DNA from 3 places in the Thioalkalivibrio sp. ALE22 genome. Region 3 is predicted to be linked to each of the others. Evidence: predicted binding sites of a transcription regulator. Region 3 holds the regulator's gene; each other region holds the start of a gene.
What was found. The regulator sigma-54, encoded in region 3, starts transcription at its own class of promoters, with help from an activator protein. The targets are predictions, from matches to a motif close to TGGCANGNTNCNTGCTT.
Positions count from the first base shown of each region.

Region 1: the regulator sigma-54 is predicted to act here: its motif matches at 1,685-1,701, upstream of F793_RS0104580 (DUF4168 domain-containing protein).
Region 2: the regulator sigma-54 is predicted to act here: its motif matches at 1,864-1,880, upstream of F793_RS0110875 (nitrate regulatory protein).

Region 1 is NZ_KB906501.1:258,418-261,686, reverse strand. It holds gene F793_RS0104590 (ATP-binding protein) at 1-127, shown strand, start outside; gene F793_RS0104585 (sigma-54 dependent transcriptional regulator) at 124-1,551, shown strand; gene F793_RS0104580 (DUF4168 domain-containing protein) at 1,846-2,367, shown strand; gene rplM (50S ribosomal protein L13) at 2,606-3,034, shown strand; gene rpsI (30S ribosomal protein S9) at 3,066-3,269, shown strand, end outside.
Region 2 is NZ_KB906509.1:70,339-73,607, forward strand. It holds gene F793_RS0110855 (TVP38/TMEM64 family protein) at 1-300, shown strand, start outside; gene F793_RS0110860 (TMEM165/GDT1 family protein) at 235-792, opposite strand; gene F793_RS0110865 (hypothetical protein) at 1,096-1,338, shown strand; gene F793_RS0110870 (DsrE family protein) at 1,429-1,785, shown strand; gene F793_RS0110875 (nitrate regulatory protein) at 1,914-3,227, shown strand.
Region 3 is NZ_KB906501.1:80,045-83,313, forward strand. It holds gene lptB (LPS export ABC transporter ATP-binding protein) at 1-636, shown strand, start outside; gene F793_RS0103695 (RNA polymerase factor sigma-54) at 726-2,207, shown strand; gene hpf (ribosome hibernation-promoting factor, HPF/YfiA family) at 2,224-2,562, shown strand; gene F793_RS0103705 (PTS sugar transporter subunit IIA) at 2,566-3,033, shown strand; gene hprK (HPr(Ser) kinase/phosphatase) at 3,085-3,269, shown strand, end outside.

The DNA of each region.
Region 1 (3,269 bases), 180 kb from region 3:
TGTTGTCCAGGTGGCACTGGAAGATCATCGCGGCACGGTCGCGCTGGATCGCAGCGTGCCCGGGGAGACCCGCTTTGTCGTGCATCTGCCGCTGGCCACTGACGAACCGCAGGAGACGCGCCTATGAGCGCCGCGCCACAAACACCCGCCGCGCCCCCGGAATCGGTCCTTGTCGTCGAAGACGACCGCGGACATCGCGAATTGCTGCACGAGGAGCTGGCCGAGGCCGGCTACGCGGTCACCGCGGTAGGCAGCGCCGAGGACGCCGCGCGGGCACTGGCACAGCAGGCCTTCAGTCTGGTGGTCAGTGACCTGCGTCTGCCGGGCGCCGACGGGTTTCAGGTGCTCGAGGACGCGCGCGCCCGGGTGCCGGCGCCGGGCTTCATCATGCTGACGGGCTTCGGGACCATCGACCAGGCCGTGGCCGCGCTGAAGGCGGGGGCGGACGACTTTCTGACCAAGCCGGTGGACCTCGATCATCTGCGCCTGGCTGCGGACCGGGTAACCGAGGCGCGTCGCCTGAAGGACGAGGTGCGGCGCTATCGCGAGGTGCTCGCCCGGGCCGACGGGTTTCATGGCATGCAGGGACACAGTCCGGCCATGCTGCAGATGTTCGACCTGATCCGGCGGATCGCGGCCGCCGACGGCAGCGTCCTGATTACCGGCGAGTCCGGGACCGGCAAGGAACTCGTGGCGCGGGCGCTGCACGCGGAAAGTGACCGGGCGCACGGGCCGTTCGTCGCGCTCAACTGCGCCGGCATCCCCGAGGCCCTGCTGGAGTCGGAGCTGCTGGGGCATGTTGCGGGTGCCTTCAGTGGGGCCAAGGGTGCCCGTCGAGGATTGTTCACCGAGGCACATGGGGGAACCCTGTTCCTGGACGAGATCGCCGAGATGCCGGTGGCGATGCAAAGCAAGCTGCTGCGCCTGCTGCAGGACGGACGGGTGCGCCCGGTGGGCGCCAACGAGGAGATCGAGACGGATGTGCGTATCGTCGCGGCCACCCACCAGGACCTGCAGGCGCACATGGCCGACGGCCGTTTCCGCGAGGATCTCTACTATCGCCTGGAGACCTTCCGCATCGAGATCCCGCCGCTGCGAGAACGCGGTGACGATATCGAGTACCTGGCCCTGCAGTTCCTGCGCCAGCAAGCCCTGGCCCGAGGCCTGCCCGAGCGGCGTCTCAGCCCGGAGGCCCTGCGCGCGCTGGTGCGCTACCCCTTCCCCGGGAACGTACGCGAACTGGCCAGCCTCATCGAGCGCGCCGCCACCCTGGCCACGGGCGAGGTGATCGAGACCCGGGACCTGCCGGAACGCGTGTTCGCGATCGGCGGCGAAGATGCGGGTGTGGCCGCCGGTGGTGCCGGCGCAGAGGTGTTACCCGTAGCGGGAGTCGGCGACGACACCCAATGGCCGACGCTGGAAGAGCGTGAGCGCGACTACATTCAGCGGGTCCTGGAGCACGTGGACGGCAACAAGCAGCGGGCCGCGCGCATCCTCGGCATCGGACGCAAGACGCTCTACCGCAAGCTCGGCGAATCCGACCCGTCGTGACATCCTGACCCGGGTCGAGCTGACCCATGTGTCATTATGACCCATTCACAATCCCGCCGTCGGCGGACGCCATGTCAGCTGATTCAGTCCTAACCATCTGATTACTATAGAATGTCTCCCCGGTTGCCATTGTTGGCACGATGCCTGCTCCTCCTCAGGCAGCAATCGGAGAAGCGCAGCCCGCACGGGCTCATTCCTCCTCACACGGTTGCGGCGCGGCTGGACCGGGGGCGCCTCGAGCGGGTCCCGGTCGGCCGCGAGATCCGATCGAACCAAAGGAAAAGGAGCAACATGATGAATATGCGCAAGACGATCCTCGCGATGGCCCTGACTTCCCTGTTTGCCGTCGGTGGCGCGGCCTCCGCGCAGTATGGTGGTGCCGAAGGCGGCGCCGGCGGTGGCGACATGGGCGGCGCCCAGGGTGGCCAGCCCCCGGCCCAGGAAGGCGGTGCCGGCGCCGGCGGCGGTGCCCAGGGCGGCCAGCCGCCGCAGGGTGGCGCCCAGGGTGGCGCGGCCCAGGGCGGAGCCCCGATGCAGGAAGCCCCCGAGGTGGACCTGAGCGAAGAGGACATCGACACCTTCGTGACCGCCTTCGTCGCGGTGCAGGAAGTGCGCGAGGACTTCGCTGACCGCCTGCAGAACGCCGAGGACGAGACCGAGGCGCAGTCCATGCAGCAGGAAGCGCAGGACGAAATGGTCAGCGCCGTGGAAGATGCGGGAATGAGCGTCGAGGAATACAACGAAGTCGCCATGGCCCTGCAGAACGACCCCGAGCTGATGCAGGAAGTGCAGGAGCGCGCCGAAGCCCAGCTGTAAACGGGTTGTGTGCCGCCCCGGGCCTTGCGCCCGGGGCCTGCAAGGGGGGCCGCCCTTCGGGGCGGCCCCTTTATTATGTGCGGAGGGCGCTCGCGCAGGCCCCGGCCCGCCACGTCGCCTCCGGTGGACGTCGAGCGCGGCCCGTCTCGCGAATTGTCCCTTTTGCTTGAATCGGGTGAAGGGAAGCGTTATTCTTGCGCGCTTTCTGAATCGCCCCGACCTCGGAGCATCGAACATCATGAGTACCATCAGCGCCAAGCCGGCCGAAGTCGAACGCGACTGGTTTCTCGTCGACGCCGACGGCAAGACCCTCGGCCGACTCGCCACGGAGATCGCACGCCGTCTGCGCGGGAAGCACAAGCCCGTGTACACGCCGCATGTCGATACCGGCGACTACATCGTCGTGATCAACGCGGAGAAGATTCGCGTCTCCGGCAACAAGGCCATGGACAAGAAGTACTTCCACCACACCGGTTATCCGGGTGGCATCAAGGAAGCCAACTTCACCCAGATGATCGAGCGTCATCCGGAGAAGGTGCTGGAGCTTGCCGTGAAGGGCATGCTGCCGCGCAACCCGCTTGGCCGGGCCATGTTCAAGAAGCTCAAGGTCTACGCCGGCACCGAACACCGGCATACGGCCCAGCAGCCGCAGCCGCTCGAAGTCTGAGCCGCCAGAATCAGCAAGGGAATCGATCCGAATGGCTACCAATCAGTATTACGGCACCGGCCGCCGCAAGACCGCCGCTGCGCGCGTCTTCCTGCGCCCGGGTACGGGCAACATCACGGTTAACCAGAAGCCGCTGGACGAGTTCTTCGGCCGCCAGACCTCGCGCATGGTCGTGCGCCAGCCGCTGGAGGCGACCGAGTCCACCGAAAACTTCGACGTGATCGCAACCGTCGAG
Region 2 (3,269 bases), on a different contig from region 3:
CTGCCGGTCTTCGCGCTGACCACCATGCTGGCCCTGATCCCCAGCCTGTTCGCCTATGCCTGGCTGGGGCACGCCACCCGGGAGATGGCCAGTGGCGCCGACAGCGGGGTCCAGCTGGGGCTGGCCCTGCTCGCGGTGCTGGCGCTGTTGCTGTTGCTGCCCCGCCTGGTGCGCCGCATCTGGCTGGGCCAGAAGACACTGCACACCGAGGCGCCGTTGACTTCAGTATCTTCCTCAGACCCAGGCGAGCAGGACCCCGATGCCCAGGGCGAGGAACAGCAGGGCGGCGAGCGCGCGTAACAGCCGCAGGGGCAGGTGGCAGGCGAAGCGCTGGCCCAGCCACACCACCGGGGCATTCGCGAGCACCATGCCGATGGTCGAGCCGATCACGACCAGGGTCAGGCTGTCGAAGGTCGCGGCCAGCGCGCCGGTGGCGACCTGGGTCTTGTCGCCCATCTCGACCAGGAAGAACAGCACCGTGGTGGTCCAGAACACGCCGTGTTTCGACGCGGCCGGCAGCTCGTCCTCGCCATCCGGGACCAGTACCCAGGCGGCCATCACGATGAACCCGATCCCCAGACCCCAGCGCAGCCAGTCCTCCGGGATGCTGGCGCCGATCCACACGCCCACCAGCGCGGCCAGGAAGTGATTGGCCAGCGTGGCCACCACGATGCCCCAGATGATGGGCCAGGTCTGCTGGTAGCGGCAGATCAGGAGCAGGGCGAGGAGCTGGGTCTTGTCGCCCATCTCGGCGATGGCGACGATGACGGTAGAGACGAGCAGGGCTTCCATGACGGTCTTCCGGGCCGGGTGGGTGGGCAAGACACGTGACATCGCACCACCCACCCGGCCACGGATCGGGGCGCCATGCCACAGGTCTCGCGGGGCCCGGTGCCGCATCGGCGGCGGGGCTGTCCGCACCACGGTCCTCCGGGCGGAGGATCGAATCTGTTGATGCAGACCCCGGTGAGGCCAGGCCACCCGGGTCGCTACTCCCCTGAAGCTGGCCGGATTCTAGTCATCCCGGTCCGCGCGGGCAAGGACGATCGCGGCTCCGGGCTGCGGCGCTGACGAGGCTTGGGTAGCATGCGCGCGATGAAAACCTTCGTTCACTGGGTCGATCGCGCACCCCTGTGGCTGTTTGCCCTGCTGGTTGCGACCGTCGGCCTGGCCCCCTGGACCCCCGAGCCGCATGTTGCGGAGAAACTGCGCTGGCTGTTCGCCGGTGAGCTGACGCGGCTACCGGACATTCTTGACCTGGTCCTCCACGCCACACCGTGGCTGTTTATGGCCTTCAAGCTCTACCGCAACAGCGTCACGGCCCGCGGCACCCCCTGACCCGAGTGTTTCCCCGCCGCTTGTGGGAAATCGACGCCGCGATCACCGGCCGCTACCGTTTTCGCACCTTTTCAACCCCGGGAGACTCCCATGCGCTTTATTGTTGCCGTCACCGCCGGTACCGACGACCCGACCCGCGCCACGCTTGGCATGATTGCCGCCAATGTGGCCAAGCAGCAGGGCCACGATGTGACCGTCTGGCTGCAAGGCGAGGCCGTGAACATCGCCAACCGCAACGTGTACGACAAGATCGTTGGCCACAACATGCCGGCAATGAAGGACATCGTGGATTCGCTGGTGAGTGAAGGCGTCCCGTTCTGGGCCTGCGAGGCCTGCGCCAAGGGTCGCGACGTCGGCGAGCACAACTTCCTCCCGAACGCCGAGATGGCCGGCATGGGCCACTACGTCCAGGCCGTCGCCGAGTTCGACCGCTCCATGAGCTTCTGATCGGCCGGGCCGTTCCGCGGGCGGGGCGTGATGCCCCGCCCGTTTTTGCTTGTACCCCCCGCTGTCAGTCGGTCGAACTGGCACATCGCATGCTTGTTTGTTCCGGGAGTGATTCACGGACGACGAGCATGACCCAGAACACATCCCCGAATTTTTCCCTCGAAGAGTCCATTGGCGATTTCCTGGTCGCCTCGCGCAAGTGCGAGGTGGTGAGCCTGGAGCGCCTGCTGGAGGCGGTGCAGCTGGTCGGGCGCATCCGCGCGCTGGTGCATGCCCTGCAGCGCGAGCGCGGGGCCTCCAGCCTCTGGATCGGGTCCGGCGGCCAGCGCTATACCCGCGAACTGGAGCAGTACCGGGCCGAATCGGACGCCGCCGCGGCCGCGTTCCGCGAGCACCTGGATGGCTGGCTGGCCCCGGACGCCTGCGCCCATGGCCGCAGTCGGCTGCTGGGGCGCATGGCGCTGGCGCTGCATGGCCTGTCCGGCCTGGGCAGCCTGCGCGAGGAGGTCCTGGAGCTGACCCTGAGCCCGATGGACTCGACCCGCGGCTTCAGCGAGCTGATTCGCGCCCTGATGGCCCTGGTGTTCGAGGCTGCGGATTCGGCGACCGATCCCGAGGTCTCGCGGGCCCTGGTGGCCCTGCTGAACTTCATGCAGGGCAAGGAACTGGCAGGGCAGGAGCGCGCGATCGGGGCCGCCGGGTTTGGCGCCGCGAACTTCGAGCCCGAACTGCGCCAGGCGCTGGTCCATCGGATCGATGCCCAGGAACGGGCGTTCCGCATCTTCTCCGAGTTCGCGGCACCGGCGGCCTGTGCCGCCTGGCGCGAGCTGCAGACGGCGGCCTTCGCCGCCGACATCGAGCGCCTTCGCCGTCGGGCCTGTACCGAGGCTTCCGGGCACCACGACCCCGCCCGGGCCGAGGAATGGTTTGCCTGTACCACCGCGCGCATCGACGCGATGAAGGAGATCGAGGATCTGCTGGAGATGCACCTGAACGAGTGCTGCTCGGCACGCATCACGGCGGATCGCGCGGACCTCGGCGCGGTGCGTGACCGGGTCGCGCAACTCGCCGAGTCGGAACTGCGCGACAGCGTCCCGTATGCGGTGTTCTTCGGCGCGCCGGAGGGCCTGGAGCCCGCGCAGGAGGAGGGCGATGCCGCACTCAACGTACCCATCGTCGGACACTCGGTGATGGACCTGGTGCAGCGCCAGGCGGCCCGGCTGCAGTCGGTGGAGGACGAGCTGCATGCGGCACGCCAGGCCCTGGCCGAGCGCAAGACCATCGAGCGTGCCAAGGCGCTGCTGATCCAGCACCGCGGCCTCAGCGAGGATCAGGCCTACAAGCTCCTGCGCCAGACGGCGATGAACCAGAACCGGCGCCTGGCCGAGGTCGCCGAGGCGACCGTCGCGATGTCCGATCTGCTGGGAAAGGGCGGCCTGTAGCTAATACGCGGGGAAAGGGATTCCGCCCCTGTGGGAGCGGGC
Region 3 (3,269 bases):
GTGGTCGGCCTACTGGGTCCCAACGGCGCCGGCAAGACCACCTGCTTCTACAGCCTGGTCGGGCTGATCCGCCCTAACGCCGGGCGCATCACCCTGGGCGGGCACGACATCACCCGCGCGCCCATTCACGTGCGCGCCCGCGCCGGTCTCGGCTACCTGCCCCAGGAGGCCTCGATCTTTCGCCGCCTGAGCGTGTGGGACAACCTGCAGGCCGTGCTGGAGCTGCGCCCCGGCCTGGACCGCCACGAACGCCGGCGTATCGGCGACGCGCTGATCGAGGAGTTTCAGCTCGAGACCGTGCGCCACAGCCCCGGGATCGCGCTGTCCGGCGGCGAACGTCGGCGCGCCGAGATTGCGCGGGCCCTGGCCGGTGACCCGCAATTCATCTGCCTGGACGAGCCCTTTGCCGGGGTGGACCCGATCTCGGTGGGCGATATCCAGGATGTAATTCGCCACCTTGCAGCGCGCGGCATCGGGGTTCTGATCTCCGATCACAACGTGCGCGAAACCCTCGGGATCTGCCACAGGGCCTATATTCTGAGCGAGGGGCGCCTGCTGGCCGCCGGGACACCCGACGAGCTACTGGCCGACCCCCAGGTGCGCCGGGTCTATCTCGGCGAGAATTTCCGCCTGTGATGCCGGCACGCGCACAACCCGCGCCGGTGCACAAACCACGAGGCAGCATTTAAGATCGCTCTTATGGTCACCCGCGCCCCGCACAGCCAATGCTGAAACCCGGCCTGAATCTTCAGCTGGGTCAGACGCTCACCATGACCCCGCAACTGCAGCAGGCCATCCGCCTGTTGCAGCTGTCCACGCTCGAACTACAGGTGGAGATCCAGCAGGCGCTGGAGAGCAACCCGATGCTGGAGCAGGTGGAGGACGAGGACGAGATGGCCGCGACCGAGCGCCTGGACGCGGAGGGCGAGGTGGTGGAAGGCGACCGCATGGAGGCCACCACCACCAGCGATGACGTGATCCCCGAGGAGCTGACCACCGACAGCCGCTGGGACGACATCTACGAACCGCCGCCCGCCCCCAAGGGCGTGGACGACCGCGACCCGCTGGAGAATACCAGCGACGACGACGGCGAGGGCCTGCAGGACCACCTGTTGTGGCAGCTGCACCTGAGCCACCTGACCCCGCGCGACCAGCGCATCGGCGCGGCCCTGATTGACGCGATCAGCCCCGATGGCTATCTCGAAGGCGACCTCGAGACCCTGGCCGAGACCATCAGCCGCGGCGAGGACGAACCCGTCGGCGTCGACGAGGTCGAGGCGGTCCTGCACTGGATCCAGCAATGCGACCCGCTGGGCGTGGGCGCGCGCGACCTGCGCGAGTGCCTGGAGATCCAGCTACGCGAGCTGGCCCCGGATGCCCCCGCCCGCGAGGCCGCCCGGGCGATCCTGGAACACGGCATGGACAGCCTGGGCAAGCGCGATTACAAGGCCCTGCAGCGCCAGTCCGGGGTGCGCGACCCGGACGAACTGGCGCGCGCCCTGGACCTGATCCGCACCCTGAACCCGCGACCGGGCGCACAGATCAGCTCCGCCACCTCCGAGTACGTGGTGCCGGACGTCTACGTGCGCCACACCCCGGACGGCTGGCGCGTGGAGCTGAACCCGGAGATCGCGCCACGCATCCGTATCAACGACCTCTACGCCGGCATGGTGCGCCAGGTATCGGATGCGCGCGACAGTGCCTTCATGCGCGACCAGCTGCAGGAGGCGCGCTGGTTCCTGAAGAGCCTGCACAGCCGCAACGACACCCTGCTGCGCGTCGCTGAGGCGATCGTCCATCGCCAGCAGGGCTTCCTGGAACACGGCGAGGTCGCGATGCAGCCATTGATCCTGCGCGATATCGCCGAGATCCTGGAGATGCACGAATCGACCATCTCCCGGGTCACAACCCAGAAATACATGCACACCCCGCGCGGGGTCTTCGAGTTCAAGTATTTCTTTTCCAGCCACGTCGGCACCAACGACGGTGGCGAGTGTTCCGCCACCGCCATCCGTGCCATGATTCGCGAATTGATCGACGACGAACCCGCGAACAAGCCGCTCAGCGATGCCCGGCTCGCCCAGATCCTGGCGGACCGGGGCATCAATGTGGCGCGTCGCACCGTAGCCAAGTACCGCGAGGCGATGCACATCCCTTCATCCAGCGAACGCCGGCAGATGGCCTCGATGCCCACCGGCCACAAGTAACCAAGGAGTCCCGACCATGCAGATCAACCTGACCGGCCACCATGTGGACCTCACCGACGCCCTGCGCGACTACGTCAACGAGAAGTTCGCGAAGCTGGAGCGCCACTTCGACAAGGTCATCGACGTGCACGTCGTGCTGACCCACGAGAAGACCCAGAACCAGTTCAACAAGGCCGAGGCGAATCTCCAGGTCAGCGGCAATCACATCCACGCCGAGGCCTCCCACGAGGACATGTACGCCGCCATCGACGCGCTGATCGACAAGGTCGACCGCCAGCTGATCAAGCACAAGGAAAAGGTCAAGGATCATCACCGGGCCGAGGGCGCCCAGCGCAATCGCGAGCAGGCCTCCTGACCCATGTCCATTGCCGAGTTGATCACCGCCGAGCGCATCCGCCTGGAGCCGGAATGCTCCAGTCAGAAGCGGGCCCTGGAGGCCCTGTCGGAACTCCTCGCCGGCGGCGGTGATGCCGGCGGACCGGGCAGCACCGCGATCTTCGAGGCCCTGTCCGCGCGCGAAAAGCTGGGCTCCACCGGCCTGGGCCATGGGGTTGCGATCCCCCATGGCCGCCTGGCCGATCTCGAGGCTCCGCGCGTGGCCGTCCTGCGCCTGGAGAGCGGCGTCGACTTCGACGCCATGGACCACGAGCCGGTCGATATCCTGATCGCCCTGCTGGTCCCGGAGGCCGCCACCAGCGATCACCTCGACCTGCTGGCCCAGCTGGCGCGCGGGCTTTCGCAACCGGACACCATTGCCGCCCTGCGCCGGGCCAGCGATGCCGCCAGCCTGGAACAGGAACTCGTCCGCCGCTTCCGCGAGGGCTGATCCCGTGCGCCCCGCACCCTGCCACGCCACCGGTCCCCGCCGGCCCTGCTCATGAACGAGGCACTGGGCGAAGGCGGGATTGCCCGCGACATCAACGTGGAGAGCCTGATCCAGGCCATGGGCAACCGCCTGGATCTGCGCTTCGTGCATGGCGAGCACGCCGCCCCCGACCGCAAGCTCGTCGGCGAGGACGGGGATGACCTGCCACTGGCCGGCCACCTCAACCTGATCCGCCC